2 regions of the Alteromonas sp. CNT1-28 genome follow, and region 1 is predicted to be linked to the other one. Evidence: predicted binding sites of a transcription regulator. Region 1 holds the regulator's gene; the other holds the start of a gene.
The links. Region 1 encodes LexA, which represses DNA repair genes until DNA is damaged. Its sites were predicted from a motif close to TACTGTATNNNNATACAGTA; they were not measured.

Region 1 (16,595 bases):
TAAGTAAGGTCAGCGAAGCGTTATAAAACACTAGCTTTGCGGTGTCGCTAGCTCACCGCGTTTATCTAATCGATAAAAGCTCCAGGCCAATGTCATACCGCGAGCGAGTAAAAAGGCAAGGAGAGCATACCAAAGGCTGACGTTACCCTGATCTTGCGTGAGATACCAAACGGGGAAATACACCCCTAACGCACTTATTATCATGGTATTTCTCATTGCGCTGGCTCGGGTAAGACCAACAAATACGCCATCGTACAAAAAACACCAATGCGCTAATAGAGGAAGTAATACCATTAGACCAAGATAAGGTAGCGCAGCTTTTACAATGTCACTATGTTCGGTAAGCAGCGCGATAATGGCCTCACCGCCAGCGAAAAATATCAAGCTATAAAAAAGGGCAAAAATACTCGACCAGACTAACCCTTGGTAGGTGCGTCGTTTCACTTCGCTGCTGTCAGACGCCCCCTTGGCTTCACCCACCAGCGCTTCCACACCATAGGCTATGCCATCAAGTCCCAATGCAATAAGAACAAAGAACTGCATGAGTATGGCGTTGACGGCCGCCGACGTTTCACCGTAACGGGCACCTTGAATGGTGAGAAACGCTAAGCAACCCTGTAATGCTAAGTTACGTAATAGCATGTCACCGTTAAGCTTCATCAGTACCTTCCGAGCTGCACGGTTAAACCACGATGCACTCACCGCGACACCGCCAACGCGCTTAAACGCCACCGCTAGCGCCATTATAGCCATGGTATACTCAGCGACAACACTGGCCAGCGCCACGCCAGCTACAGACAAACCAAGCCCGAACACAAACACTACATCGAGTCCCGCATTCAATAAATTTCCCACAATTTGAATAGCCATGACGCTGCGCGTTTTTTGCTGCCCTACTAACCATCCAACTAATGCCAGGTTAAGCATGGCAGCTGGTGCGCCCCATACCCGCGTCGAAAAGTAGTCTTGAAGATGCAGGGCAACTTCACTGTTTGGCTGAGTTAAAGCTAAGCCTATAGACAAGATAGGAGATTGAAGAGCGAGTACCACAGCCCCCAACACTAGAGCAACCGCCACCGTTTGCCACAGCACTTTTGCTGACTCTAATGTATTGTTCGGTGAGCCTTTAGCTTGTGCACTCAAGCCTGTTGATGACATGCGAAGAAACCCGCACACCCAGTATATTTGCGTTAAGATAAGTGCGCCCACCGAAGCCCCTGCAAGCATGGCTGGTAAAGACATGTGTCCCAAAACCGCGGTATCCACCAAACCTAATAGAGGCGTAGTAATATTCGCTAAGATCATGGGAAGCGCTAACGCCAACAGACGGGAATGGTCGTCAAAAAAGGAGCGCTGAGTTAGTTGGGCAGGGGACATAAATGATCTCAGTAGGGGTTAATTTCGCTATATACTATCAACCTATGCAGCGGCATAAGTGAAATGCGTACCAGCTTGACCATGTATAAGATTGGCCAAGTCGCATTATTTGGAGTTTACCATGCTATTGAATTTGATTAGGCACTCAGTGGATGATGATATGAAAACCAACAATGTAATTCAAAATAGAACGACGAGTCGTACGCGTTTGAAGATCTTATCTTCAATGCTTGCGGGAATTTTCAATGTTTTGTTGGTCTCACCTAGCATTGCTTCAAGCTCAGATGCAAACCCTGTTGCTGATGCGACTTCCACTACAAAGGAACAAAGTGGTAGTAACATCGACTCTAGTGTGAGCACCACGCCTAACGCCGCCATTTTGCTTTATCACCATGTGTCGTCTTCAACACCAGCCAGTACCAGTATTTCGCCTGAAGCCTTTAAATCGCACATGGAATACTTGGACGCACACCACACTGTTGTTTCGCTTCAGGACGTTGTTTCTGCGATACAACACAACACTACACTGCCAGAAAATGCGGTTGCGATTACGTTTGACGATGGCTACGCAAACATTTTAGACAATGCTCACCCAATACTGGCTGACCTAGGTTTTCCCTATACCGTGTTTATCAACCCTGATGAAATTGGCGTAGGTCCTAAGCAGCTAACATGGGAGCAAGTTATTGCTATGCATAACGATGGCGTTGTTTTTGCCAACCACACGCTAGACCACCTTCATATGCTAAACGGTGAGCAAGCAATGGGCGAGCGCGCATGGCTGGAGAAAGTTTGGCAGAACGTAGAAAGTGCTGAAAAGAAGATTGAAGATAAACTGGATATTAGCCTTAAATATTTAGCGTACCCGTTTGGTGAATACAACACGGCGCTCGCTAATAAGCTCAAAGCTGAAGGTTACATTGGATTCGGGCAGCATTCCGGGGCTGTGGGCCCATCTAGCGACATGCAGGCACTACCGCGCTTCCCCGCGGCCGGTCCTTACGCCAATTTGGCAACGCTAAAGACCAAGCTTAATAGTCTAGCCATGCCAGTGACGCAAAGTTCACATAAAGACCCTCGTATGACAACACGAAACCTGTCATCGCCCATTAGTTTAACGATAGACAGTGACGATGTTCGCCTTACACAAGTAAATTGTTTTTTCGGCGGCGACCCTATCGAGACTAGCCTAGAAGAAAATGTGCTTACGTTTACCCTTGATGAAACCCTTCCAGTAGGACGTTCACGTGTGAATTGTACAGCACCGTCTAATGCGCAATCAGGGCGTTATTATTGGTACTCTACGCCCTTCTTTGTGGCAGATGAGAACGGCAATTACCCAGACTAGGGCATGTCGATAAGGCACATCTATGCTTGAGCGCGAGCGCATATCGATTGGGCTCGCGCGTATATAAGGAAACGTTTACCTATACAGGTTTAGAAAATCGAATAAAACCTTTATTTATCGACTCTTCCACAAAACTATGGCGCTGATAGAAACGAATGGCTGGCACGTTCGACACTTCAACATCTAGTACCACTTTACGTTTGTTCAGTTTTTCTGCTCGCGCTTGCATAGCATCAACCAGTATCGTTCCCACGCCCGTTCGACGGGCACTTTCTTCAACAGAGAGATGGCCTATCATGAGTTCGGTATTAGTAGGCGGCGTAAGATTGATGGCCACGGCCTGATTGCGCATGAGCACTGTCATAGCCTCATCGAGGGTAAAGTACGATGTGATGCTATCAAGGGTCGCCCTATCAAATGTTGCACCAAGTTTGCTGTGCCAAGAGGTCACAACACCGAGTACTTCGTCGCCGCTACACGCCACCCAATGATTCTTAAAGCCATATTGCCCGCCACCGAGCTCCCATGCATGAGACAGGTAGCCCTCAGCTGTTTTATTTTTATTTTGTCCAAAAATAGACGTTAACAAAGACTGCGCCGCATTCAATATAAGCGGCGTAGTTTGCGCAGCATCAGATGCCACACCTTGCCTTATTTTGATTTCCATATTACTGCTTCGAGATTATTATTGGCATATCAGCCAATATTTGCTGGGAATCACTTATCGATAGCTTTCCTGGCTCTCTTTTTGGTTTGAATCTTCCTATCACCCTAGCTTCAGGGTCGACAAGTACGACAGATGCACTGTGATCAACTAAATAGTTGGGGTTATCGGTACTTTCAGCAATGGCATACATCATTCCTAAATTACGTACAAACGGGAATAGCGCCTTGTGCTCTCCAGTTACGGCAATGAACTCCTCATTAAAATAGCTCACATACTCTGAAAGTCTTTCAATTGAATCGCGATTTGGATCAACGGATACAAAAACAATTCGAATAGGTTCGACACTATTTAATGCTTTTAGTTCAGGATATATGCCGTTCAGTTCAGCCATGGTAGTTGGGCAAATATCGGGGCAGAAGGTATAGCCCACAAATACTAAGCTCCACTGCCCTTCAAGCGACGAATTATTAAACACTTCACCTTCATGAGATGTAAGTGAAAACGGTGATAATGCTCTCGGCTCTGGGTAAGTCTGAAAGTATTCAGGCTGACTTTCAACATTTGGGGGCGCGATATACAGCGCCCCTACGATGCCTGCACATAGCGCTAAAAATGCAACAAGGCCGACGGTAGTTCGTTGATTCATAAACTCAGTGGTATGTAGTGATCTAAGAGTAATACGACAAACAATACCATGAGATGAATAATTGAAAACCTAAAAGTTTTCATTGCAGTTTGTGGCTCTGCATCGAATTTTAACTTTAATGCATAGTATAAAAACCCAATGTTAAGCACACTTGAGCCAATCAAATAAATGAGATCGCTCATGCCTGTAAGGTAGGGCAGCAAACATACAAGCCCCAACAATACTGTATACAGCAACACTGACGTTTTCGTAAATGACACACCGTGGGTTACCGGCAGCATGGGCACCTTCGCTTTGGCGTAATCTTTTTCTCTATGAATAGCGAGCGCCCAAAAATGCGGCGGCGTCCAGGTAAAGATAATCAGCACTAAAAGCAGGGCATGGGCATGTATTTCCCCTGTAACCGCGGTCCAACCTAGAAGCGGTGGAGCAGCCCCTGCTAAACCGCCAATCACGATGTTTTGCGGTGTCGCTCGCTTTAAATACATCGTGTAGATAAACGCGTAGCCTACTAGACTTGCTAAGGTTAACCACGCGGTTAGCATATTCACAAAAAGAGCTAACACTACAAATCCAACCACACCTAAAACGCCTGCAAACCACAGCGCGTTGTTTACGCTAACCTTGCCTTTTGCGACGGGGCGATTAAAAGTACGCGCCATCACACTATCTATCTTATGGTCGACAACGTGATTAATAACCGCAGCAGACGCAGACAACATACCAATACCCAATAAGCCACAGATAAGTACGGTTGCGTTTACCCACGAAGGCGTAGCTAAACACATGCCTACTAACGCGGTTAACAGCAACAACATGACGACATTAGGCTTAGTCATTTCATAGTAATCTCGCCACGTGACTACATTGTGCTGACGTGAAGTGCGCGCATGTAAAGAGACCGATTTAGCCATGGAAACCTCCTGGAGCTTTAGGGAGAATATGAGAAGACGTTGACGCGTTTAAAGGGTCGTGCAAAGGCGCTTCGTGGATGCTAAATGCACCTGCACCCTGCAGTGGTTTCGAACCTGAGAATGAGCCTGTATTTCGTTTTTCTGTACCGAAGACGTTATCGTTTTCTAGTGCCAAAAATACGGTAAAAATGAGGTTGAGTAGGGAGAGAAGTAACACGGCTGCGACCGCGTTATGCATTACAGCGATAGCCAGTGGCAGCATAAAGATAATGTTGCTAAGTCCTAATGCCACTTGCGTGCACAATGCTACCAACATAAACGTACCCACATATTTTTGTTTACTTGTGGTGTAACGGCTTACCAACACACTTATACCTAGTGCTAGCAAGTATAAAAACGTGATGACCGCGCCGAACCTATGCACTATGTGCATGGTAACTCGTTCGCCGTAATCGTGAGCACCAAACTCATAGTTGTCTGCGTCAGGCACACTGAATGCACCTGCCAAATCAATTCTTTCCTGCCAACCGCTTTCACAGACCGGCATTTCCGTACAGGCCAACGCAGCATAATTGGCAGAAGTCCATCCACCAAGAGCAATCTGGGTAACAAGCACGCCAAGCCCAATGAAGGCGAAAAGTTTAAGGTTTCGCTGAAAGACTTTGGCTTGAGGTAAGTCGGTAATATCCTGATCATGCATAGCTGACGCTATGGGCGCTTGTTTAGTTTTCGATGCATCGCCTGCGGTGTTGCGCAAGCGGAGGTAGAGAATAAACAGGCAAGAGAGTACAGAGAAGCCCCCCAGCAAATGCCCCATAACTACGACGGGAAGCAGATTGAGCGTCACGGTCCACATACCAAGTGCTGCCTGGAAGATAATAAGCCCCAGCAGTAACAGAGGTAATTTAACGGGCGTGCCTTTGTCGCGCTGCCGAATAGCAATAATGGCAATAGCCAGAACACACAGCCCCAGCGTTCCTGCAAAATAGCGGTGAATCATTTCATTCCACGCCTTAAACGCCTCAACTGGACGTTCGGGAAAAGCGGCGTTAGCTTGTGCCACTTTTTCCTCACTCAAAGGCACGGTTAGGTTACCGTAGCATCCAGGCCAGTCGGGACATCCTAGCCCAGCGTCGGTCAAACGCGTATACGCACCGAGAATAATAACGACTGCCGCCAGAAAAATACTGAATAGGGTTAATTTTTTCATGGCCATTATCCTATACGCGATAATTTAAGAAGCTTTCTCATATCTGCCAGCATGTTGCGGCTTTCCATCACGGCGTCTTTTCTATCGTCTTTAATGTCGTAAAAGAGCATGGCGTTATTTTGCGTATCAACAATATAAACACTGCTAGAGGCAAGCGCCGTTGGTGTAGTAACGGGTAAGGTTTCGACAAAAGGGTAGTCTTCTAGCGCGGCTATCGCAGTTTGGTCGCTTGAAGCGGTAGTAACGACCACTGCTTGGGCACGGTCCGATTCTTTACCTAGCGCAAGCCACACTTGGTTAATGCTAAAAAGTGCGTTCTCGCACACTGCGTCACATTTATTTGGCATCACATACAACAAACGCCATTTAGGTTCCGCGTTTTCTAAAAGCGCACTCATGTCGATGGTCGGCGCGAGCAGCTGACCTTTATTTGTCGCGCCTTTAGTAAACCAATCGTTATCAAGTGCGAGCTTTGCCAGAACAACAGGTAAAACAAACACGGCTACCATAATAATTAATGTTTTTTTCGAAGCAGCATTACTCATAACTACGTCCTTTCTTACTAATTGCAAAGCCGCCAATGGCTGCAGCGGCAATGGCTAAACCAAACCATTGAACTGCATAGCCAAGGTGCTTTTCAGGAGACATTACGACGGCCTGATGTTCACGAATAAACGCAGGGTCAGGCGTGGTAAGGTGAAGAATAAAGGGTAAAAGTTTGCGCTCTAAGGCGTTGCTTAGTGCAGGGAATTCTATATGCTGTATCAGCGCGGGGCTTTGCGACAAAGCCATGTTGGTTTCTTTCACTAAGGGGTTGTTACCCGGCACGCTAAGCACGCCGATTAATTCGCGCGTTTGGCTTGTAAAACTTATATCCGGTAGCGTGCGCGTTAAGTCTGGCGCAGGCACCCAGCCAAAGTTAACCAAGAGCCACCCGACATTGGTATTTACCGGTACGATGACATCGAAACCCACCCGCTGATTGTGAATCTGATTATCTAATAGCAACACATGGTTAGCGTCTATTGCGCCGCTGAACGATACGGTAATATCCCGAGGATCATCATGAGACAACGCCTCTTCTAAACTCAAGGTTCCATTACTTTGCTTTTGCGCTATGCTAGCTAAGCGTTGTTGCTTTTGGACCATGCGATCAAGTTGCCAGTACCCTAAACCGCACATAATCGCCACACTAAAGCCCGTGAGTAACCAAGGAATAACGTGGCGAGTGCGAGAAAACATGATTATTTCGCACCATGCAAAATTAGAATAAAAACAGAGGTGAATATGTTGATAAAAATAGTCCTTGTTGCGTTGGTGCTGTACATGATTGTGAATTTGTTCATGGCGATGCGAATCATGATGAAAAATGACACATCAAAAGGGCCTATGAGTAAGTACATTGGTCGACGCGTGCTCACTTCTGCCGTCATTGTTATTATTATTCTTATCGCTATTGGTACCGGTTTAATTACCCCAAACCCAAGGCCTTACTGAGTTTGGGGCTCCCTTTTAAAGTACGTAAACAAAGATGTAGAGCATGACCCACACTACATCTACAAAGTGCCAGTACCAGCTCCCCGCCTGAAACGCGAAGTGGTTTTCAGGCGTGAAATGGCCTTTCAAGACCCTAAAAAACAATACAATTAGAATGATGGTGCCAAGGGTCACATGCATGCCGTGAAACCCTGTGAGCATAAAGAAGGTGTTGCCGTAAATGCCTGACTGAAGCGTAAGCCCCAAGTCGCGATACGCATGTATGTACTCTTCTACCTGTAGGAACAAGAACCCACATCCAAGTAAGATAGTGATACCCAGCATTAGGGTTAGCTGTTTGCGTTTGTTTTGCTCTAGTCCCACATGAGCGAAGTGCAGTGTAATAGATGATATAAGCAAGATAACCGTGTTGATTGTGGGCAAACCCGCAGCACTCATTTCCTGTGTGGTAGTGCCGCCTGGCGTTGACACCAGCGGCCACATGGCCTCAAAGGTCGGCCATAAGACCTCATTGGTCATAGCGTTGTTCGATGCGCCGCCCAGCCACGGAACGGAAATAAATCTCGCGTAGTAGAGGGCGCCGAAAAACGCAGCGAAAAACATCACCTCTGAAAAGATAAACCAGCTCATACCTTGTCGATATGAACGCCCCAGCTGATCGCTGTAAAGCCCTGCCATAGATTCGTCTATTTGATTTTTAAACCAACCTACAAGCATAACGAGCAATACTGCTATCCCCGCTAAAAGGATATGACCGCCATAGCCTGTTTCACCTTTGGTTGCTTGCACCACATAATTGCCCGCACCTACGGCGATAAGAAATAGAGCAACGGCCCCTACGATGGGCCATGGACTTTGTGCGGGTACATAATATTTTTGGTATTCGTGATTCTGTACTTCGGGTTGCATTTTCTTCTCCTTACCCCTTCGGCCTATTCGCCATTTGATGGTGTTGAAGCCATAAAGGGATTCGGTGTTGTCGTTAGGTCACTGGCTCGCGCTGTGACGTCATAGAGTGTGTACTGCAAGGTAAAAAACGTAATTTCTTCAGGTAGCTGAGGGTCTACATAAAACTGCATGGGCATATAGGCTTCACTACCCGCATCTAATGGCTGCTGATTGAAGCAGAAGCATTCAGTCTTGTTCAGGTACAGTGCTGCCGTTCCGGGGGATACCGAGGGAATGGCCTGAGCTACGATATTGCTTGATGCAGGGTTTCTCACATAAAACGACACCGTATTAAGTTCGCCAGGGTGCACTTTCACGCGCTTGGTTTCAGCACGAAACTCCCACGGCATACCGGTATTTGTGCGAGTAATAAACTCGACGGTCACTTCTCGCGACTCATCAATCTCAACCGATTGATAAACCGCAGCCGTGCCTTCGGTTTTTCCGTTAATTCCCGTAACGTCGCAAAATACGTCGTACAAGGGAACAAGGGCAAAGCCGAAGCCAAACATGCCAATGACAATAGCAACAAGTTTAATAACCATCTTGTTGTTTGCGCTTTGCTGTGACATCACGTGACCTCCGGGTAAATCCATAGATGAAGGTTGGTAAACGCTTGCTTAGTCGTTTATCTCCCTCACCACCTGCAATGTGTGAATGTCATTCCCATCGGCTTTTGCCGGTTGAAAGGAATGACCTATTCACAACTCCACCTACCGTTACTTAACGACAGGTGGCGTTTCAAACGTGTGATAAGGAGCGGGTGATGGAATTTCCCATTCCAATCCTTCTGCGCCGTCCCAAACTTGCGCTGATACCGGCTCACCTTGCTTTTTGCATGCCTTGATAAGCAGGGCAAGAAAGATGAGCTGAGATAAACCGAATGCAAAACCACCCAGGCTTATCCATTTATTAAAATCAGCGAACTGCAATGCATAGTCAGGAATACGGCGTGGCATACCAGCCAAACCCACAAAGTGCATAGGGAAGAACAACACATTGACCGATACCAATGAGCACCAGAAATGCCATTTAGCTAAGGTTGTGTCATACATTTTTCCCGTCCATTTAGGCAACCAGTAATACACCGCAGCCATGATGGAAAAGACCGCGCCAGTTACCAGTACATAGTGGAAATGGGCTACAACGAAGTAAGTGTCGTGATATTGGAAGTCCACGGGCGTGATCGCCAACATTAGCCCTGACAACCCACCAATGGTGAACAGCACAATAAAGGCAATAGCGAACATCATTGGCATTTCGAAGCTCAGTGAGCCGCGCCACATGGTCGCTACCCAGTTAAACACTTTCACGCCAGTAGGCACCGAGATAAGCATGGTGGCAAACATGAAAAACATTTCCATGTACACCGGCATGCCCGTGGTGAACATATGGTGAGCCCATACAACAAAAGAGAGCAGCGCAATCGACGCCGTGGCGTACACCATAGACGCGTATCCAAACAGCTGCTTTCGAGAGAAGGTAGGAACAATTTGCGAGATAATGCCGAAAGCGGGCAAGATCATAATGTACACTTCAGGGTGCCCGAAGAACCAGAAAATATGCTGGAACATAACCGGGTCGCCGCCACCAGCAGCATCAAAAAAGCTCGTGCCAAAGAACTTATCAGTTAACACCATGGTAACCGCACCGGCGAGCACTGGCATTACCGCAATCAGCAAGAATGCCGTGATAAGCCACGTCCATACAAACAGCGGCATTTTCATCCAGGTCATGCCTGGCGCACGCATGTTAAAGATGGTCACAATCACGTTAATCGCACCCATAATGGATGAAATACCCATGATGTGAACAGAGAACACAAACAACGCTGTCGAATCGCCACTGTAAGTCGTTGAAAGGGGCGCGTAGAAAGTCCATCCAAAAGCAGGGCCGCCGCCTTCCATAAAGAGCGAGCTCAATAGAATGAGAAAGGCGCCTGGTAAAATCCAGAAGCTCCAGTTATTCATGCGCGGTAACGCCATGTCAGGGGCGCCGATCATCATGGGAATAAGCCAGTTTGCGAGCCCAGTAAAGGCTGGCATTACTGCACCAAATACCATGATAAGCCCGTGTACCGTAGTCATTTGGTTAAAGAAGTTTGGCTCTACAATTTGTAGACCGGGTTGGAATAGTTCAGCGCGGATCACCATGGCCATCGCACCACCAACTAAAAACATAATAAAGGCAAACCACAGGTAAAGTGTGCCTATGTCTTTGTGGTTAGTGGTAAACAACCAACGCGTTATCCCTTTAGGAATATGATCGTGGTGTTCATGGTCATCATGTAGGTGACCGTCATGAGGCGCAGAGGTATCTGGCGAAATAACTTCAGTTGCTTTGCTCATTGTCTGCTCCTAGTTTCCGTTTGCCACTGCGTTGACATCTTTGGCTTGAACCATATCGCCAGTTTTATTGCCCCAGGCATTTCGCTCGTAAGTGACTACGGCGGCAATTTCCTTAAGACTTAGCATTTTTCCAAACGCTTGCATGGCTGTTCCTGACTTTCCATGCAGCACGATGTCAATGTGACCTTGCTGATCTTCTAGTGCCATCTTGCTGCCTTTTAATGCCGGGAACACGCCAGGTAAACCTTCACCATTTGGCATATGGCAAGCAGCGCACGTTGCGTTGTATACTCGCTCGCCCTCTTTCATCAGTTCATCCATAGACATATTCATAGAAAGTAGACGCTGCTCTTCTTCTTTTGCTTTACGAACAATCTCTTCTTGTTCGCCCATCCACTTTTCAAACTCGGCGGGTTCTTTAGCAATTACCACAACCGGCATATAGCCATGGTCTTTACCACAAAGCTCTGCGCACTGTCCGCGATAAATACCCGGCTCATTCACCTTGGCCCAAGACTCGTTAATAAAGCCGGGGTTGGCATCTTTTTTCACGGCAAAGTCAGGAACCCACCAAGAGTGGATAACGTCGTCAGAAGTAATAAGAAAGCGTACTTTTTTCCCAGTAGGAATAACCAAGGGACGGTCGACTTCCAGCAGGTAGTTATCTGTTTTCTGAAATTTGTTTTCTATTTGCTCGCGCTGAGTGGCGAGTAAAGAATAAAACTCTACATCGCTATCCATGTACTTGTAGTGCCATTTCCATTGAGAGCCTGTTACTAACACCGTCATGTCAGGCTCAGACGTGTCTTCCATAGCAATTAGAGTATTCGCTGCGGGTACCGCCATGAAAATAAGAATAAGGAAAGGAATAACGGTCCAAGCAATTTCGACCTTCACGTTTTCGTGAAAATTAGCTGGCTTGGCACCACGGGACTTTCTATGTAGATACATTGAGGCGAACATCACGCCAAAAACTACAACCGCGATACCTACACAAATGAAGAACATCAACATATGGAGGTCGTATACCTGCCCACTGATGTCGGTAGCACCGCGTCTCAAATTAAGCGAAGAGGCTTCTTCGCTTGCTTCTTGCGCAAAAAGCAAAGGGGAAAAAAGCAAAATTGGTATACTAGAACACCATTTTGCGAAAACGGTCGTTAGTTGTTTCACTCAGCACCTCCGTAATGGCGTGGTCAAAGACGCTGATTAATTTGCGCGATGCCCTACCAAATGGTTTGCGAACGATTGACCCATAACCTCAACTTGTAAAACAAATTTAGAGTCATTGTTATTATTTTGTTAATCTCTGTATAAGAATTGCGCAATAATGTCGTGCCGTCTAGTCTTTTCTATTAAAAATTTAACGAAGTGGTTAATTTTTAATCATTTACTAAAATGGTCGCGGGGGATTTCACGTGCAAAAAGAGAAAGCCATTGCTGTGGGATGCCCTTGGAATCAAACAGGCATTTTGAACACGGGGTTAAAGTAAATGCTCGACTAACTAGTTAAGAAATCAATAAGTAATCGATTACTCAATGTCGATTTCAAACAAAATTCAAAATAAAAAATGGAAAATACTTGAAGCATTCATAGAAAGAATAACGTGAGTAATGATAAAAATAAGCGCGCAGAAAACCAACAGGTTTGCTGGGCAGGATAAAACCTAAGTTGGCAGATTGAAGAAAAAAACAGGAACAAAAGACATAAAAAAAGCGGCTAACGCGCCGCTTTTATACAAACAAGCTAAAATACTACATCCAGTCAGCGTTTCTGATCACACCCACCGCAATGCCTTCTATCGCAAAATGTTCAGTCGCCAAATCAACTTTTATTGGTGCAAACTCATCATTCTCAGCATGAAGCAATACTTCACGCCCGCGTTTCTCTAGACGCTTTACGGTGACGTCTTCATCTACACGCGCCACAACCACCTGACCGTTGTGTACATCAGTGGTGCGATGAACAGCGAGAAGATCACCGTCTAAAATACCAATGTCTTTCATGCTCATACCGTTAACGCGTAGCAAAAAGTCGGCATGGGGTTGAAACAGTGCAGGATCGACTTTGTAGTGCGATTCAACATGCTCTTGCGCCAAGATCGGCTCACCGGCTGCAACACGCCCAATTAACGGTAGGCCTTCTTCTTCTTGTGCGTCGTTATCAAGAGGGATATTGAGCTTAATGCCACGAGACGTACCAGGCAAAATTTCAATCACGCCTTTACGCGCCAATGCTTTCAAATGTTCCTCTGCTGCATTAGCAGAACGAAAGCCAAGCTGACGGGCTATTTCCGCACGAGTAGGCGGCATTCCCGTTTCTAACATGGTTGTTTTAATAAGTTCTAAAACTTCGGTTTGTCGAGCTGTGAGTGGGCGCATAAAAGACCTGTCTGTTCATACAGTTCCTGTAAGTATATACACCTAAAACTAAATAACAAGCACTTGCCGCGTCTTTTGCGATCTGCAATAGCCTACGACAAGTGCTTTCCTCTTATTTTACGAGAAGAGCCATGTTCGGGTTACTAATTTGTAACTCCAGCTCCCCATCACTATTTTGACGTGTGCGCATGCCTTCAACATTATCGAGCCCAAGTCCAGGGCTTTGCCACACCACATTGCCTTTATTATCAACCTCAACCACGCGATATGCGATGCTGTCATAATAATTGTACGAATAGTCATTCTCGTTAGGCTGGTAGATAGCGAGAATCGACTGATTAGACGACGTCGTTGGAACAGCCGCTATATATTGAGGGTAGAATGACGGTGCTATAGCGTCTTTGAGTTCTAATGCATCGCTCGCCACGTCATAAACATTGATGGTGTTGTAGTTTCTATTTAAACACGCAAATTCAAGTTCGCTATCACTATCAAAATTTACCGTGAGCAATTGGTCACAATTGGTTTCCAATTCATTCAATCCAACAAATTCACCATCCTGCATTTTATAGAGCTTGAGCGAACTATAGCCCCCAACAGCAAAATAATGCACACCGTCTTTTTCAGAGGCAGCAAGCGCATTAATTGAAAAATCGTTAATGATTGAGTCGATAAGCACCTGATTCTCGATATCAAACGCTTTAAGTCGATTGTTCTCAATAATAACTGCATCGGCGTAACTATCGTTATTTACGTCAATGGCTTCAATAAACGAAATTTCACTATTCTGATTATTGTTCAGTGTCCACTGAATAGCGTTATCTGTAAGTCTCACGACATTAAACGACGAACTATAATCCAGTGCCCCTATTAGTAACTCACCCACACCGTCATTGTTGTAGTCTGTAACGACCGGTTTGCTATAGTTATAGACATCTTCGCCAACCTCAGCACTTATCGCAAAGTTATCCTCTTTATCTACCGATAAAATCTGAATAGATGATTCGTAACTACTTGTATCGCTAACAAAGACGGCTCTTTCATCATTATCGCCATAAGGTGCCCAACCCGCGGCATGATATCTACTCGCGCGCGGCGCACCTTTTATATCTGACAAGGCATATTCACCGTTGGCATCTTGTTGCGCTACTAAAATTTGATTCTCACCAGTCCAAATAATGTCGTCCACATTGTCATTGTCTAAATCGTCAATGAGAAGTGACATGCCACTGTAAGTGTTGTGGTTAAGAGCCCACTGCTCAGAGATTTGTCCCGCTTCTAATGCAAAACCTCTAACTTGTCCCCACTGACACTCGGAGACAACCACTATTCCTTCTGTAGCTGGGCTTTCTTTACTATAGGCGATATCACAAATGTCACCATGTTCCGCCGTTGCCAAACTGCTTTTCGATACTGCTGAGTAGATTGAGATATCATTCCAACTATCGGCACCGATGATTTCATCTACACCATCGTTATTCATATCACCCAGCACAACAAATGCGTCGCTGAACCCGCTACCGTATAGCCATTGGTTGGCACCGCTTTCGATATCAAATACATAACCATTGTTCGTTACCATTTCTATCGATGCGTCATCATCTACGTTACCAAAAGCAAGGTTATTGACGCCGTCAATATCGTACTGTTGCAACTGCTCACCTGTGCGAACATCTACAATGGCAATAGAAGTCGCATTGTAATATTCGCTCCCATATAAATAAGCAACTTCATCAACTCCGTCACCATTGATGTCGTAAAATAAGCCAGAAATAATACTATCTTCAATAATAAACACCGCTTCTGCGTTACTTTCGCGGTCTTTTATTACAGACAATCCCTGTTGAGTAAGAAGGTAGATTTCATCATTATTGTCACCATCAACATCTTGGGTATGCACGCTTCTAATTTCGCCTTTAGTTGGCAGTTTATACGGATACACATAGGTATTTTTAAGCGTATTGCCTTCTAGCGAAAATGCGCCCACGTTGCGAGCATTTACCGTGATAAGTTCACTTACACCATTGGTCGAAGCAATAGCAAAGCCGTGATTATAAATTGGTGTCATCACAGTAGTACGAGCATAAGCCGGGGCCTTGTCCGCATAAGAAGTGATTTCGAGCGTTTGTTGGGATTCAGTTCCGTCTAAGCTAGCGAAACTAAACATATAAGTTTGAGCGTTGAAAAGTTGATTCGCAGGTACATTCCAGGTCATCAGACCTTCCGCATTTAACGAAGCACCGGGAGGCGCTGAAATAAGCTCTCCCGCGACGTCATCGTCAACTCTGTCTGGGTCACTCATCGATACGGTAAACTCTACGTATCCGCCCGCAGTTACTACTTCAGGCATGTTCGATGCAGTGAGCGTCATAGGAGAATTGCCGATCTCAACGAAAGTAGGCTGGGATTCAACAACGTTAATACCGTCTGACACCACCATGGTAACTTTAACTTCATCACCGAAGACTGCGCTGTAAGGTGGCAGCGTGGTACCATTAACATCGTCAAGGACTACACCATTTACATACCAGCGAAACGAAATCACCAGCTCTGAGTCGGGAGTATCTGAATCATGATAGTAGCCAGGCTCAACGGTGACTTCATCTGTGGTATAGACAGTCTCATAGGCATAGTAATAAGGCTGATTCACTACAGGAGGTACGGATATCGCATCGATATCTGAAAGCGCAAGGCCAGTATGATTTCCGCTGGCAAACGCTGTTAGATTATTAAAGTATACACCTACATCGTAAATATCATCGCCGTTGTTATCTTCGCCATAGCGAACTGCGCCATCAATAACGTCAATTCCAGCCGTTTTATCTCCTTTTACGACCAGCGAGCCAGATGACGAATAGGGAAGGTCGCCCTGATCAGAAGAATATGCAAAGTCCAATTTGCCTTTAGACGCAATGTAGATTGAACCATTAAGTTCAGACACGAAGGTGTTGTTTGTCACCCCTTCTGCTGATGTGCCACTGACCTTGTAAGTTTCACCATTGTGCGTGACAGTAAGATACTGCCTCGTCTCTTCATAAAACGTACCTGTTTGTGGGCGGTAGCGAAAATCAACACTTAAGTAGCCTTTTAATGTTGTGCGCACGCCACCGTCTAGCATAGACAAAGTAGTGAAATAAGACGTTACTTCGGAGCTGTTTTCACCTGCGTCAGTAATAACTAGCGAAAATTGTCCGTCATACCGAGTGGAGTCGTAATATTGAATGCACTGATCATAGTCTACAGTAATCGTTCCTTTAC
Region 2 (16,595 bases), on a different contig from region 1:
CATTATGTGGCTGTGGTTACAAAGGGGCGCTCTACATTCCTGAGGCGCCTGCACAAAACACGTCTGCTGAACCAGCGTCTTCTGAAAATGCAGAAACCGGCGCCGACTCTGACACCAATAACACTTCACCCGTAACTACTTCTGGAGAGCTGAACTAGTGGATTATTTCGCCTACAGCCAAGGTCAGCTTCATGCTGAACAAGTGGCTGTTTCTGATATTGCAGCCCAGCATGGAACGCCGGTTTACATCTATTCACGTGCAACGTTAGAGCGTCACTGGCACGCATTTAATGATGCCATTGGTGAGCATCCTCACCTTGTGTGTTACGCGGTAAAAGCGAATTCGAACATCGGTGTATTAAGCGTTCTAGCCAAATTAGGTTCAGGCTTTGATATCGTTTCAGCAGGTGAACTCGCTCGCGTAATCGAGGCCGGTGGCGATGCAAGTAAGGTAGTATTTTCAGGCGTTGGTAAAAAGCATGATGAAATTCGCTATGCGCTAGAACAAGGCATCATGTGTTTCAATGTAGAATCAGAGCCAGAGCTTCATCGAATTAACCAGGTTGCAGGCGAAATGGGCACGAAAGCCCCTATTTCACTGCGCATAAACCCGGATGTGGATGCCAAAACTCACCCTTATATTTCTACAGGCTTGAAGGCAAATAAATTCGGTATTGCCCGTGAGCGAGCGCTTGCTACCTATGAATTGGCCGCATCGCTACCTCATTTAAATGTTGTTGGTATGGACTGCCATATCGGCTCACAGCTCACAGAAATCGGCCCATTCGTAGACGCCTTGGAGCGCCTACTTTTGCTTATTGATGAATTAGCTGAACGTAACATTATCATTGAACATTTAGATGTGGGCGGTGGTCTTGGCGTTACTTATAACAACGAGCAACCACCTCATCCTAAAGCCTATACACAAGCCATGGCTGAAAAAATGGTAGGCCGTGAGAATCTAAAGCTTATTCTTGAGCCAGGCCGCGCTATTGCAGCAAACGCCGGTATTTTAGTTACCGAAGTTGAATTCATCAAAGAAGGTGAAGAAAAAAGCTTCGCCATTGTCGACGCTGCAATGAACGATTTGTTACGCCCTGCACTTTACTCAGCATGGCAAAAAATTATTCCTGTAAAAGAAGAAACTACGGCAACACCACGTATTTACGATGTAGTAGGCCCAGTGTGTGAAACTGGTGACTTTATAGGAAAAGATCGTGAATTAGCCATTGAACCAACAGACTTACTTGCAGTTCGCAGCGCCGGTGCCTATGGTTTTGTTATGGCGTCAAACTACAACAGCCGCTGTCGTCCAGCCGAGATTATGGTAGACGGTGACAAAGCAATTGTGGTTCGCGAAAGAGAAAAACAAAAAGATCTCTGGCAAGGTGAGTACAAACTTCCGTAAACTAGAGACAAACTAACAAGATAGATGCGCGTTTAATGCAGGTTCAATTTTCTAAAATGCACGGTTTGGGTAACGATTTCATGGTTATTGATAACGTTACTCAGAACGTCTTTTTCTCTAAAGAAAAAATTCAGCAACTGGCTAACCGAAACTTCGGCATTGGCTTCGACCAGCTGTTGATGGTGGAACCGCCTTACGATCCTGAACAAGACTTCCACTATCGTATCTTCAACGCGGATGGTTCGGAAGTAGAACAGTGTGGCAATGGCGCACGCTGCTTCGCACGTTTTGTTAAGCAAAAAGGTCTCATTAATCGCAACAAAATTGTCGTAAGCACCAAAGCTGGAAAAATGGTGCTGTATCTTGAGAAAGATGGTCAGGTTACTGTGAACATGGGTAAACCTGAATTCGAACCTGCGAATATTCCACTTAAAGCCAATAAGCAAGAAAACACCTACATATTGCGAGTCGGCGAAAGCACGCTATTCATTGGATCGGCATCGATGGGTAACCCACATTGCGTGATGGAAGTCGACGACGTTGATACTGCTAATGTGGCCGAGATTGGTCCGCTTGTTGAAAAGCACGAACGCTTCCCTGAAGGCGTAAACGTTGGCTTTATGCAAATAATCAATGAGTCACATATTAAACTTCGCGTATTTGAACGAGGTTCAGGTGAGACCTTGGCCTGTGGTAGCGGCGCTTGTGCAGCGGTTGCAATTGGCCAGATTCAGGGTAAATTAGGAAAAGACGTGCGGGTAGACTTACCCGGAGGCAGTTTACGTATACGCTGGCCTGGCCCAGATAACGTGTTAAAAATGACAGGGCCTGCTGAGCACGTGTACGACGGACATATAAATCTATGAGCGAATTATCAGGGCAGTCTAACGCTACGCAATTGATTGAGCCATTTAACGACACAACGGAATTGTCGAGTGCCGATGTGCGCGCGTTCTTGTTACAAAACCCTGAGTTCTTTGCCGAGCACCCCGACCTTCTTGAAAAAATTAAGCTTCCCCACGAGCAGAAAGGCAGTGTTTCACTAGTAGAAATTCAAAGCGATCAGCTTCGAAAGAAAGTTAGGCAGCTTAATTTTAAACTCAATCAGCTGGTGAGCATCGCTAAACAAAACGAAAAAATATATCGCGTTTACACCGATTTAAACGTGCAGCTTCTGCGCTGTGAAAGTGTTGCCGAAGTTCAGTTTACTTTGGAAGATGTGCTTCAAGAGCGTTTACAATTGTCATCGGCGGTCATTAAAAGCTTTAAAGGTCCGCACGCGATCCCCGAACTACAGCAACGTTTATTTACTGAAAAACGTTTTAAAAATACCAACTTTTTCTTCGGTCGATTATCTCAGCACGAACGCCAGCTTCTTTTCGGAGAAAGCCCTGCGGAGTCTGTAGCGCTAATGCTGCTTGGTGACAACCGTGAACTCGGTATTTTAGGCATAAGCAGCAGTGACGCCAGCCACTTCACCCCAGATATGGACACCTTGTTACTTCAACAGCTTCAGCAAGTGCTTAATATCATCTTGCCTGAAATGATGGGATATTAGGTGTAGTGTCTACGGACGCATTGATAAGCGAACCTTGCCAGCAATGGCTAGATAAGTTTCTGCTACATCTACAGGTAGAACGTGGGCTATCTCTTCACACCATCAAAAACTACCAGCGCCAGCTTACCGAAGTTGCAAAGTTACTTGGGCTTTACGAGTGGTCGGGACTAACGCCAAGCGACATAAAGCGGGTAATGGCTGATGCAAAGATGTCAGGGCACAGCCCGCGCAGTATAGCATTGCGCCTATCGGCACTTAGAACCTTCTGCCAATATCTTATCGATCATCAGCAACTATTCAGCAACCCTGTAGAAGGTATTCAAGCTCCGAAGCAAGGGAAGCCATTGCCTAAGCAACTAAGCGTGGATGAAATGCAACAGCTTCTTAATGCCTCCCCCCGAAGCAGTGACGACGATGAGGGTATGCAGTTACGTGATGTGGCTATGTTTGAGCTACTCTATGGCTGTGGACTGCGCTTGAGCGAACTGACTGGGCTTAATTTGGCCGACTGTCTAAAGGACGGTACGGTGAAGGTCATGGGTAAAGGAAGTAAACAGCGAATACTTCCGTTAGGCCGACACGCACAAAAAGCGCTTAACGCGTGGTTAAAGGTACGCCCTGCCTACGCATCACCTTACGAAAGTGCGGTCTTTGTGAGTAAGCGCAAAACCCGCATATCCAATCGACAAGTCGCTAATCGCCTCGATAAAATGGCAAGCGAACAGTCTCTGTCACAAAAAGTAAGCCCTCACAAACTGCGCCATTCCTTTGCTACCCACGTATTAGAATCCAGCGGAGATTTGCGTGCGGTGCAAGAGCTATTAGGTCATGCTAACTTGTCAACGACACAAGTTTATACCCATCTGGATTTTCAGCATCTCGCTAAGGTTTATGACGCGGCTCACCCTCGCGCACATAAGAAATAACGCTACTAGAAGGTTTCCCAATGCAGTTTTTCAGGCCTATCAATAGTGTCGAGGCTATGACCTTCGACCTCGATGACACCCTTTACAATAATGAACCTATTATTCGACGCGCAGAGCAAGCCCTTCAAGCGCATATTGCTGAACATCACCAACAGGCAGCTAAGCTAACATCACTTGATTGGCTACAGCTTAAACGTGCGGCTATCGCCAAAGACGCGCGGTTGGCTTCTGATATGGGGCAGCTTCGTCGCGTTGTATTAAGCGCTGCACTATCTGGCACGCCAGCAAACCAGTTATCAATAGTCCCTACAGAAGACACTGCATTACGTGCTGCTGTAGACGGCTGCTTTAATTGTTTTTATGACGCAAGAAGCGATTTTGCGTTAGTCAGTAATGTGCACCACACCCTCGATAAACTTAGCCAGCACTTACCGCTCGTTGGTATTACTAACGGCAATGTAAACGCGCAAAAAGTAGGGTTAGACCGTTACTTCACGGCGATCTTACACGCCAGTGTGGAACGGCCTATGAAGCCTGCTCAAAACATGTTTGATGAAGCGGCCTCACTGATAAAGGTAACGCCGTCGCACATTTTACATGTGGGCGATAATATTATTAAAGACGTGTTCGGTGCCATTAATGCAGGCTATCAGTCGGCATGGTTTGCATGTAATCGTCCAATGCAGTTGAAATTAGAACCCGTTTCAGTACTTCCACACGTTCAGCTTGATTCATTAGAAGAGCTTATTCAATTTGTCTAGGCGCTATTTATCTCGAAAATACAGACCTTTACTACTCATTCTTTTGCGGGATGTTAACCTTTGAGTAAGCCGCATTCTTAAAGGTCTAGAGAGCCGCACTTAGGGCGTATAGATTTTAACGCTCACTCGTTATACACTGAAAACTGAAGTCGTAGTTTTTGTGTCCTCATGGAAAAACCTGCTATCTCGAAGTCAAGGTCGCAACAAGCGTCCAAGGTAGATAAGCCAACCTCGAATGTTCATGAACATGCCGAGACAGGTCGTTCTTTTTGGCCGTTTAAGCCACTGTCTGGCTTGTATCAAGATGTATTTATTATCTTGTCTTGGATTGCCATATGGCAAATTGGACGCATTGTTGAATACACTGAACACGCCAGTGTTTGGTTTCCTGCGGCAGGCTACACCCTTGCATGCTTCTTAGTTTTAGGTTGGCGCGCGGTAGTGCCTATTATGGTGGCCGCCATTGCGATTACCGTCTGGAATGGTCATAACTACTCGCTGCCGTTAAGTAACGTAGAAATGATGTGGGGCGGCGTGTTATTCGGCGTTGCACATATGCTTCCTTACTATGCAGGAGCCAGTGTTCTCGGCCATCTATTGAGAAAACCCGACGTCACCACACCCCAATTAATCGTCTCGTTCTTAATTATCGGCTGTATTTCGTCGTTAGTTGCCACGCAACTTGTCATTGGTTCACTTGTTCTCACTAATCAGATGTCAGCGGCGGATATTAAAGATGCGATGCTGCCCTTTTGGATAGGGGATATGGCTGGTGTTGTTGTGCTTGCACCTCTTTTTGCTGGCTTGTTAGTAAAAATAAGTGCGGCTTCTAAAATAGACCTCTTGGCATTTTCTAACTGCGCTTCATCCGATTTACACAGCTACTTTAAGAAAGTGGCAATCAATTTGGCCCTCATACTATTCGTCATGTTACTGGCAAAACTTACCCAGTCCCGTGATAGTGCATTTGCTATCTTTTTTCTCGCCATTACCCACATGTGGATAGCGTGTACTGAAAGTACGAAGCGCAATGTTATAAGCCTTGCAATAAGCAGCTTATGCATTGTTTTGCTGGTGCATATATTCGCCTTAATGGATTACGTCAAAGTGTATCAGTTTGCACTCAACGTTATTGCAGCCAACGCGTTGTTTGGTATAGCCATTCCTCAGTTACAAGCAGACAATGCTCTGCTCAAAGACCGTGTTTTTGTGGATACCTTAACCCAAGCTTATACGCGGGAGTATTTGGCTCAGCGCAGCGCACTAGAAATGGCTCAGAGCCGTGAATCTGGAAGCTCGCTTTATTTCGTTATGTTTGATTTAGATAAGTTTAAACGTATTAACGACGAATTAGGCCATGTAGACGGCGACAACGCATTGCGCCGACTAAGTCAGGTGACGAAGGATATTGTGCGTAAAGCGGATGTTTTTGCCCGTTTCGGCGGCGACGAATTTGTATTGCTTCTGCCTAATATCAGCGAGCAAAACGCCCTTAATTTGGTGGAAAAAGTACGTGAAGGAATAAACGCAATCGTTATTTCAGAAGTGTCATTATCATCGAGCTTCGGCGTCACTCTCATGCAGCAAAGCGATACACTCGAGACACTTATTCAGCGCGCCGACCGCGCACTCTACGCATCAAAGGAAAAAGGCGGCAACACAATAACCCTCAAATAATGGGGTCAGAGTACATTTAATCACTCAAAAACCCCTGAAGACGAAAATGTACTCTGACCCCATTATTACGAAAGCAGAAATGTACTCTGACCCCAATTTTATACGTGGGAGTTATCTTCTAGTACGTTTTGGCGCATGGATTCACATGGGCTTTGACAAACCGGTCTCCCAACCACTTTAGCTGGAACACCCACCACAGTAACGTGAGCCGGAACACTATTAAGTACAACGCTACCAGCGCCCACTTTTGAGCCTTCACCTATTTCAATATTTCCAAGGATCTTGGCGCCAGCGCCAATTAACACGCCTTGGCGAATTTTAGGGTGACGGTCGCCCGACTCATTACCGGTACCACCTAATGTAACGCTCTGCAAAATAGATACGTTGTCTTCAACTACTGCAGTTTCGCCCACTACAATGCCAGTTGCGTGGTCAAACATGACGCCTTTACCAATACGCGCAGCAGGGTGGATATCTACACCAAAGCTTGCCGAGTTGCGGCTTTGTAAGAATAAAGCAAGCTGATGACGCCCATGAACCCAAAGATAATGCGCCATGCGGTGTACTTGCACAGCATGAAAACCTTTAAAGTGAAGTAAGGGAGTAAGGTAATCGTTGACCGCCGCATCCCGCGCCTTAATCGCTAGAATGTCAGCAATAGCCGCTTCGCTGATGCCAGGCTCAAGTAAGTAAGCTTCATCGAAAACTTCACGAATGGCGAGCGCAGGCATGACGTCGTCTGCCATTTTGTTCGACAGAATAAAACTAAGCGACGATTCAAAGTTGTGATGTGCAAGAACACTGGCATGCACATAGCTAGACAGCAAAGGCTCTTTTTCAGCAACAACTTGCGCTTCTTGTTTTAGCGTAGACCAAAAATCGATGGGCGTTGTAAGTGCGGTCATGAGCATGTCCCGTTATATAAAAATGCTGTGTTCTATCAGAAAATTGGGTAAGCAATCTAAACTTGTTCCTTGCTGTGCATATCTATGCTGACAAAAAGAAACGCATAAAAGTTTACCTGAGTTTGATGTGATGCAATACCGATGTGATACCGACCAAGCGCATAATTCGATCAATTTATCGAATTAATTCGTTATAGCTAATAACCGTATCGTACATGTATACATCGTTAAAGCACTCTGCTCTCTCGCTGCGTCTAACTGAGTGCTTCCATTAATTTAATAGAACGTCCAGAGCGCTCGTATCTTTCATTAAATAATACTAAAAATCATGATTGCACAAGAACGTATAATGCCGTTGAAGTTTATCTTCACTGGGAAAAACTGGACTGTATAAATTAACAGGCAGGTGGCATAATAGTGCGCTGCTGAATGTATAACACTATCAACTAACAGGTACCACACTATGGATGTATCTCGACTGCTAGACGAGCTAAACGACAAACAGCGTGAAGCAGTAGCAGCCCCACTATCTAACGCCCTAGTTTTGGCTGGCGCGGGCAGTGGTAAAACCCGCGTATTAGTGCATCGCATTGCGTGGTTAATGGAAGTCGAAAACATCGCCCCTTTTTCTATTTTGGCAGTGACCTTTACCAATAAAGCAGCCAAAGAAATGCGCGGCCGAATAGAGTCGTTGATGGGTCGCAGCCTGCACAATATGTGGATTGGTACCTTCCACGGGCTTGCACACCGCCTGTTACGCGCGCATCATGCAGAAGCCAACTTGCCTGAGAATTTTCAGATAATTGATTCGGATGATCAGTATCGACTTATTCGCCGCATTCTGAAGGCCATGAACCTGGACGAAAAGCATTGGGCGCCTCGTCAAATTCAGTGGTACATAAATGGCAACAAAGACGAAGGCTTGCGCCCTCAGCACATTGAAACCCACGGCGATCATATTCAAAAGACCATGCGCGAAGTCTATGCGGCATATCAAGACGCTTGCGACCGTTCAGGCTTGGTAGATTTTGCTGAACTGTTGCTACGCGCACATGAATTATGGGCTAAAAACCCAGAAGTATTAGCCCACTATCAACGTCGTTTCCGTGCAGTGTTGGTAGACGAATTCCAAGATACCAACAATATCCAATATGCATGGCTTCGTATGCTGTGTAGTGGTGGTAATAATAACATTATGATTGTTGGCGACGACGATCAGTCTATTTACGGCTGGCGCGGCGCAAACGTAGATAATATTCAGCACTTCCTGAAAGACTTCAACGAGCCTAATACTATTCGCCTTGAGCAGAATTACCGCTCTACAGGAAACATTCTTAAAGCGGCGAACACGGTTATCGACAACAATACGGGCCGTTTAGGGAAAGAGCTTTGGACGGAAGACGCGCAAGGCGAGCTGATTTCTGTATATGCGGGTTTCAACGAGCTAGATGAAGCGCGCTTTATTGTTTCGAAAATCAAAGATTGGCTTAATCAAGGCAACGCCCTTACTGATACCGCTATTCTTTATCGAAACAACGCCCAGTCTCGAGTACTGGAAGAAGCCTTGCTGCACGAAGGGCTGGCGTATCGCATATACGGCGGTCTGCGCTTCTTCGAACGCCAAGAGATTAAAGACGCCCTTGGCTATATGCGTATGGTGAGCCACCCGCACGACGATGCAGCTTTCGAGCGTGTAGTAAACACCCCAAGTCGCGGTATTGGTGAGAAAACCTTATCGCAAGTGCGCGACACCGCGCGAATGCACAACTGTTCAATGTGGCAGGCGTGTCAGTTGCTCATTAATGAAGGTGGCTTTAAAGGCCGCGCGCTAAACGCTATGCAAAGCTTCGTGTTGCTAATTACTGAGCTAGAGCAATCCACGTTAGATGAGCCCCTTGACCAACAAGCCGATAAGGCTATTCGCCAGTCTGGTCTGTACGCCATGTACCAAGCAGAGCGCGGAGAAAAGGCCCAAGCACGTCTAGAAAACTTAGAAGAATTGGTTACTGCATGTAAAACTTTTATCGTGCCTGAAGAAGCCGAAGAAATGTCGCCTCTGGCAGCCTTTCTAGCTCATGCGTCGCTGGAAGCAGGTGAAACCCAGGCGGATAAAGACCAGGATGCCGTGCAAATGATGACCATTCACACCGCTAAAGGCCTTGAATTTCCACTGGTATTCTTAGCAGGTGTAGAAGAAGGCATGTTCCCTAGCCAAATGACTAACGACGAGCCAGGTCGAATGGAAGAGGAACGCAGACTTTGCTATGTTGGTATGACCAGAGCAATGCAAAAGTTGTATATTACTTATGCAGAAAGTCGTCGACTCTATGGCCAAGATAAGTATCATACTGCTTCTCGATTTATTCGCGAAATGCCAGCAGACTGCGTTGAAGAGGTTAGGCTGAAATCGACTATTTCGCGGCCCGTGCACAACCGCTTTAGCCAAGCGACGTCGCACGCCAGTTTTGAAGAAACGGGCTTTAGTTTAGGTGAGCGAGTTGTACACCGTAAATTTGGCGAAGGGATCGTACTTAACTACGAAGGGAGTGGTGAGCACGGTCGAGTTCAAGTAAACTTCGACGAATTTGGCAGCAAATGGCTGGTACTTGCTTACGCAAAGCTGGAGAAAGCGTAACATTATTAATAGGCAAGGTAGCCTAAACCTAAGTTGAAATGTATGCAGCAACACGTGCTGATCATCGAAAATGGTGAAGGCAACCTTGAACTTATAGCGAAATTAGTACGCCGGGCTGGTCTTACCCCCGTTGGCGCAACGTCGCTGACAGAAGGCAAAGCACGGTTTTCGCAAAATATGCCGGAAACCTTTCTGTGTGCTATTGTCGCATACTCGCTTCCCGATGCACCAAAAGGCGAAGCCATCGACTTTACGGTTGAGTCTTTCATTCCCACCATTGCTACAACAGAAAGTTTAGATAGCGCTATTCGCGATAAAGTCCTAGAACGTGACGTTGTCGATTACATTCCTAAAGAAAATTCGCAGAACTACGACTACCTCAATCGTCTTATTAGCCGATTAGAAAAAAACAAGTCTACTGGCGTCGTCGTGGTAAGCACTAATCGGGTGTTGCGTTCAAAGACCGTTTCATTACTGCAGCGCCACAATTTTATTGCGTTTGAATGCCTAACGGCCACAGACGCTATGCAATGCTTGTCTGAACACAAAAACGTACGTCTTGTTATCACTGACAACACGTTGCCTGATATGACAGGCACACACTTTGTCGCCAGTTTAAGAAAAGCCTTCTCGAAAGAGCAGCTGGCAATTATGGGCGTTGCTGGAGGCAAAGGCATGTTAATGTCTGCGCACTTCATTAAAAGTGGTGCAAATGACTTCTTGCGAGTGCCCTACTGTCATGAAGAGTTCTTGTGTCGCGTGATGCAGAACGTAGAATATATTGAGAGCGTTGAAGAAATTCGCCGTGTGGCCAACACCGACTATTTAACAGGTTTGCCTAACAGGCGCCACTTCTTCTACATGGTTACTGTACAACACCAAAACCTGTCTGAGGATCACGCTCTCGCCCTTATTGACCTAGACTTTTTCAAATCGATAAACGATACCCATGGCCATGACGCCGGTGACATTGTGCTAAAAGCCATGGCGGCCCTTATTGAGTTTTATTTTCCAGACGAAATTATTTCCCGCTTTGGTGGCGAAGAGTTTTGTATATACATGCCGTCAACACCACTAAAAGAAGCCTGTGAGCGTTTAGACGACTTCAGAAAGGTGGTGGAAGCGGAAATTATTCAGCTGCCTAAAAGCGACATTAAAGTGACCTGCAGTATTGGAGTAAGTGGCGCCCACACTCAGCGCGTAGATAAGCTACTAAGCCTTGCCGACAAGCAGCTTTACGCCGCCAAAAATAGTGGGCGTAACCAAGTAAAGTGCGAACCACCAGATGTTCCTCAGCAAGAGCAAGCTTCACTGCTTTAGCTTTTCACTCAATCAACCGCCGCTTAGCTGTCCGACGTTTAATTAAAGACTTGTGCGCAAAAGCCCCTACTCCACCGCTAGCTTTCGCGCTTTACGTTGACTGCGGTAATTAACTAGCGAGTCGGCACTAAACAAGATAAGCGCAAACCACACAAAGCCGAAGGTTACCAAGCGCGACTCTTCAAGCGGTTCGCCGTACAGGTAAACCGCCAGTATGAACATAAGTGTTGGGCCAATGTACTGAAAGAAGCCCAGCGTTGAATACATAATGCGCCTTGCTGCAGCGGTAAAACAAAGTAGTGGCGCGGTAGTTACAATGCCAGCCGCCAAAATAAGGATATTTAGCGTGGCATCGTTATTAAATAAATTGCTGTATTCAGAGCCAAAGAACACCCAGTAAATAATAGCGAATGGCGAGAGCATTAAAGTTTCAATGAAAAGGCCTGGTAGCGAGTCTACTGCCACTTGCTTGCGCAATAAGCCATATACGCTAAAACTTCCCGCAAGCACCAGAGCAATCCACGGCACGTGGCCGTAAGAGAAAATAAGAATAGCCACGCCAATAACGGCAAGCCCAACGGCTACACGCTGTAAGTTACGCAACCTTTCACCTAAGAAAAGTCGCCCTAAAAACACGTTGATAAGAGGGTTGATGTAATAGCCAAGGCTTGCATCAAGAATATGGTCGTTATTAATTGCCCAAATAAACAAGAGCCAATTCGCCCCGAGTAACAAGCCAGCAACGAATAAAATCTGCATTACGCGCTTATTGCGAAGGGCGGCGCCCACTTTGGGCCACTGCTTTAGCGCGGCTATAAGCCCAACCAAAAGCACCACAGACCAAATTACCCTGTGCATTAGGATTTCAGCAGCCGGCAATACCATCAACTGTTTGAAATAAACAGGTGCAACACCCCACATGCTATATGCGGCAATTGCACAAATAACGCCGACTTGAGCGGCACTGGCTTGCTTAGACAAGACTGACTCCAACGAAATTCGGGGGAAGAAGGCGCGTATTGTTTATCAGGTTAGGTGAATACACAACCCTTAACGCTTTCCAATGCGGCAAAGGACGTGTAACAAGCGGCATAATTAATGAAACGTAATTAACAAAAAATGAAAAAGCCCCACTAAATGTGCTCATTCAATGGGGCCTAAGATGCGTTCGTCATGAAAAAACAGAACAAGGTTTATCGCGGGAATGGTGCTACAGTAGAAACAGTGTGCCCAAACCTAAGAATGCTACAAAGCCTACAATGTCGGTTACGGTAGTCAGAATGACCGACCCCGACAGTGCAGGGTCTATTTTCAGCTTGTCCAATATTACAGGTACAAACACGCCTGCTAGTGCGGCGGCTACAATGTTGAACAGTATGGCCAAACAGATAACCAACCCTAACATGGCATCGGTAAACCAGAAATAAGCAACAACGCCAATTACCAAGGCCCAAATCACGCCATTTACGCCGCCTACTTTAAGCTCTTTCACCATCAGCGCCCGTAAGTTGGCAGGCGTGACCTGCCCCAACGCCAAGCCGCGTACAATCAGGGTTAGCGTTTGACTACCTGCAATGCCTCCCATACTTGCCACTACCGGCATCAGTACCGCAAGGGCAACCACTTGTTGAAGGGTGCCTTCGAACAATCCAATAAACCACGAAGCTAAAAATGCGGTAAGCAAGTTAATGCCAAGCCAAAGGGCACGATTTTTCGCACTTTTCGCCACAGGCGAGAATAAATCTTCGTCCTCATCCATACCGGCCGAAGCCATCACTTGGCGTTCGTAAAATTCGTTAACCAACTCACTTGCAGAGGTCACATCTAATCGGCCGAGAAGCTTGTTGTTTTCGTCAACTACCGGCAGCGACGCAAGCCCAGAACGTTGAACAAGTAGCGACGCATTCATAGTGTCGTCAGCCCCTTGAATGGTCGTCACACTTTCTTCCGACAAGTCGAATAGCGACACGTGATCTTGCGCATTGAAGAGGTGGCTAATTTTAACCAGCGCGGAAAATTGACCTGAGCGGTTCACCAAAAAAATGCTGTCACAGTGCTGAGGTATGTCACGTCTTAATAAACGTAGCCCTTCGCGTACTTTCGCGTTCGAAGGTAGCACTAACTGCTCGTGGTTAACCCAGTGCCCTATTTGGTTATCGGGGAATTGTGTCGCTTCTCTGAAGTACTTACGCTCTTTAGAATCAAGTGATTCATAGGCCATATCGACAAGCCGTTTTGGCAATGAATCGAGTAGTTCCAGTAAATCTTCTGCGTCAATATCAGCAAAAATAGACGCCCATTCGTCGTGCGGCGTATTGTCGATAAGAATTTCACGGGGGTCGCTACGCATCTCAACCAATACGTCGAGCTTACGGTCGCGAGGAATGCCTTCCCATACCGCCAAACGTTTTTCTACGGGCAACGATTCTAACAGTGATGCGATGTATACCTCGTCTTGCCCCGCAAGGGTGGCTAACAAGGTCGCCGGATCGTCACCCATACTTTCGGTAACAATCTCTTCAATTAAATCTGGTAATGGCTCTGCCATGCTACACCTCCCGTTAATACCGCTCACTTCCTTTACACAACGTCACAACAGGCATTGTGGGATGATGCAAACCTATTAAGACACTGCTATCCCAGCATATACGTACCCGTGCCAAAGGCTATATGATCGCCTTTTTCGTTGTGCAATTCCATTCTACAAACCACTAATTTACTGCCCTTGCGTATAATCGTGGCTGTCGCAACAAAGCGCTCGCCTCTTCCCGGCCTTAAGTAGTCAACGCGCATATCGACCGTGCCCATGGTGGGCAATCTAACTTGAAGGTCCGCAAGGTGTTCACGTGCGGTTTGTTTGATGGTTTCTACAATTGAAACTAAACCACCGATGGTGTCTAGCATAGTCGCTGTTACACCGCCGTGTAGGATTTTTTGCATTGGATTGCCGGTTAGCGCTGGTTGCCAATCAAGGTGCAGGGAGATCTGTGTATCCAGCCCCTCTCCTTCGGTAACAAATTCCAAGCCCAGCAACTGGTTAAACGGCATAGTATCACGAAAAAGCGCAATTACATGTTTAATCATTAGTTCATGGTTTAGTGTTTCGCTGCCCTTAGCTTCGTCTTTATTAGTCGTTTTGTTATCCACTCGCTTTCCTTGATGAATTGATATTTGTAATGTGCTTATAAGCAACATTACTACCGAACGTAAGTTTGACGGAAATTCATCCAACCAATGATATTGAATCAAAATAAATTATAAGAGCTGCTGCCCCTCTGATCAGGACTATCGCTGAATTTTAGTCTAGTTTTTTAAATTGCCCCGTGAAGACGTCGCCAAAAACGCGTAAAATCCAGCGCCATGACAACTGCAATAGCTCCATCAGAATTAGCGCCAGAAACGCAACGTGTAAAAACACCAGAAACCGTCTTAAAAGATGTATTTGGTTACGATGCTTTTCGCGACGGTCAAGGCGAAGTCATTCACCAAGTATGTGAAGGTAAAGACGCACTTGTTTTGCTTCCAACAGGTGGTGGCAAGTCGCTGTGCTATCAAATTCCTGCGTTAGTGCGCCAAGGCACCGCTATTGTTGTGTCACCGCTTATATCGCTTATGCAGGACCAAGTAGAACAGCTTAAAGCGCTGGGCGTAAACGCTGCCTATCTCAATTCAACGCTAGAAGCAGACGAACAAGCACGCATAAATGACGCACTTCAAGCAGGAAAGCTCGAATTGCTCTACGTGTCGCCTGAGCGTTTAATGCAGTACTATTTTCAGCAGTCGCTTGCGCACGCCGACATTGCCTTATTTGCCATTGATGAAGCGCACTGCGTTTCCCATTGGGGGCACGATTTCAGGCAGGATTATCGCGCTCTGGGGCAAATAAAATCTCGCTTCCCCTCTATCCCTGTTATTGGACTCACAGCGACTGCAGATTCAGCGACCCAAGCAGACATACTGACGCAGCTAAACCTTAACGACCCGCTGGTTTATAAAGGCAGCTTCGACAGACCCAATATTCGCTACCGCGTAATGAGCAAGTACAAAGCCTTTGATCAAGTTGTTGCTTACGTAAAACAGCAAGAAGGTAGCGGCATTATTTACTGTAACAGTCGCGCTAAAGTCGACGACCTGCACGCTAAATTATTCAGACAAGGTTTTCGCTGCGCGGCCTATCACGCGGGTATGGACAACGACGAGCGAGAGCTGGTACAACGCCAGTTTCTTAACGACAAAATTGATATTGTGGTGGCCACCGTTGCCTTTGGCATGGGTATCAACAAATCGAACGTGCGTTATGTGGTTCACCACGATGTTCCGCGCAGTGTTGAAAGCTATTATCAGGAAACCGGCCGAGCGGGGCGAGACGGCTTGGAGTCAGAAGCTTTATTGTTGTTTGATGAAAAAGACGCAGCCCGCGTAAAACAGTGGATAGAGCAAGGGGAAATAGCCGAGCGCAACCAAATAGAGTTACAAAAATTTGCGGCTATGGAAGCTTTTTCAGAAGCGCAAACCTGTCGTAGACAAGTACTCCTGAATTACTTTTCGCAGTTCAGTGGCAGCGCCTGTGGCAACTGCGACATTTGCCTAGACCCACCTAAGATGATCGACGGTTTGGTGATTGCACAAAAAGTACTGTCGTGTGTACTTAGGCTCTCACAGCAAGCCTCTAGCCAGTATGTCATTGATGTCTTGCGAGGCAAGCAGCTTAGGCGCCTTCAGGAAGCAGGCCACCACCAGCTTTCCACATACGGCATAGGTAAAGATAAGTCGGATAGCTACTGGCACAACATTATCAACCAGCTTGTTCATAAAGGCCTTATACGCGTTGATATTACCGCCCATGCCGCATTGCGCTTAACCGAGGCCGCTCGGCCTGTGTTAAAAGGTGAAGTAGCGGTTCAGCTTGCCGTTCCGCGACTTGAATTTAAGCCCGACAAGAAAAAAGCAAAACAAGCGCCGGCCAATTACGATAGAACGTTGTTCACCCGTCTTAAGCACTTACGCAAAGTGTTGGCCGAAGAAAATGAAGTGCCGCCGTATGTGGTATTTAGCGACGCCACTTTGGTGGATATGGCGTGTAAGCTCCCTACTACGCGCAACACTCTATTAGATGTAAGTGGAGTGGGCCAAACCAAACTCGAACGCTATGGTGAGGCTTTTATCCAGCTTATTGATGATTACATAAATCGAGAGCACTGAGGGCTTGCAGGCCAACTAGATTCTGTTTTCCAGCTGGCCGCAGTTTGCACAAAGTTAAAGTGCACGCAGTAGAGATAAACACACTAGGCGTAAGCGTATTCTCCCCCTTTCTCAAGCGCAGCTTTGTAGGCTTCTCTGGCATGAACCCGTTTTACGTAACCTTGAATGGCAGTAAAGTCCTTCGCACGCCCGCTGGCCACCAA

Region 2: the regulator LexA is predicted to act here: its motif matches at 7,620-7,639, upstream of uvrD (DNA helicase II).

Annotation. Positions count from the first base shown of each region.
Region 1 is NZ_JAKREZ010000001.1:48,404-64,998, reverse strand. It holds gene MHN02_RS00275 (MATE family efflux transporter) at 31-1,377, opposite strand; gene MHN02_RS00270 (polysaccharide deacetylase family protein) at 1,499-2,725, shown strand; gene MHN02_RS00265 (GNAT family N-acetyltransferase) at 2,805-3,392, opposite strand; gene MHN02_RS00260 (SCO family protein) at 3,394-4,038, opposite strand; gene cyoE (heme o synthase) at 4,035-4,952, opposite strand; gene MHN02_RS00250 (COX15/CtaA family protein) at 4,945-6,162, opposite strand; gene MHN02_RS00245 (hypothetical protein) at 6,168-6,707, opposite strand; gene MHN02_RS00240 (SURF1 family protein) at 6,700-7,404, opposite strand; gene MHN02_RS00235 (DUF2909 domain-containing protein) at 7,450-7,659, shown strand; gene MHN02_RS00230 (cytochrome c oxidase subunit 3) at 7,675-8,568, opposite strand; gene MHN02_RS00225 (cytochrome c oxidase assembly protein) at 8,592-9,179, opposite strand; gene ctaD (cytochrome c oxidase subunit I) at 9,327-10,955, opposite strand; gene coxB (cytochrome c oxidase subunit II) at 10,965-12,128, opposite strand; gene lexA (transcriptional repressor LexA) at 12,711-13,337, opposite strand; gene MHN02_RS00205 (hypothetical protein) at 13,450-16,595, opposite strand, start outside.
Region 2 is NZ_JAKREZ010000005.1:85,864-102,458, reverse strand. It holds gene MHN02_RS04650 (lipoprotein) at 1-158, shown strand, start outside; gene lysA (diaminopimelate decarboxylase) at 158-1,408, shown strand; gene dapF (diaminopimelate epimerase) at 1,444-2,274, shown strand; gene MHN02_RS04635 (DUF484 family protein) at 2,271-2,966, shown strand; gene xerC (tyrosine recombinase XerC) at 2,972-3,892, shown strand; gene MHN02_RS04625 (HAD-IA family hydrolase) at 3,913-4,653, shown strand; gene MHN02_RS04620 (diguanylate cyclase) at 4,822-6,330, shown strand; gene cysE (serine O-acetyltransferase) at 6,429-7,235, opposite strand; gene uvrD (DNA helicase II) at 7,699-9,870, shown strand; gene MHN02_RS04605 (diguanylate cyclase) at 9,913-11,190, shown strand; gene rarD (EamA family transporter RarD) at 11,257-12,171, opposite strand; gene MHN02_RS04595 (magnesium transporter) at 12,401-13,738, opposite strand; gene MHN02_RS04590 (thioesterase family protein) at 13,825-14,337, opposite strand; gene recQ (DNA helicase RecQ) at 14,551-16,392, shown strand; gene MHN02_RS04580 (glutathione S-transferase) at 16,476-16,595, opposite strand, start outside.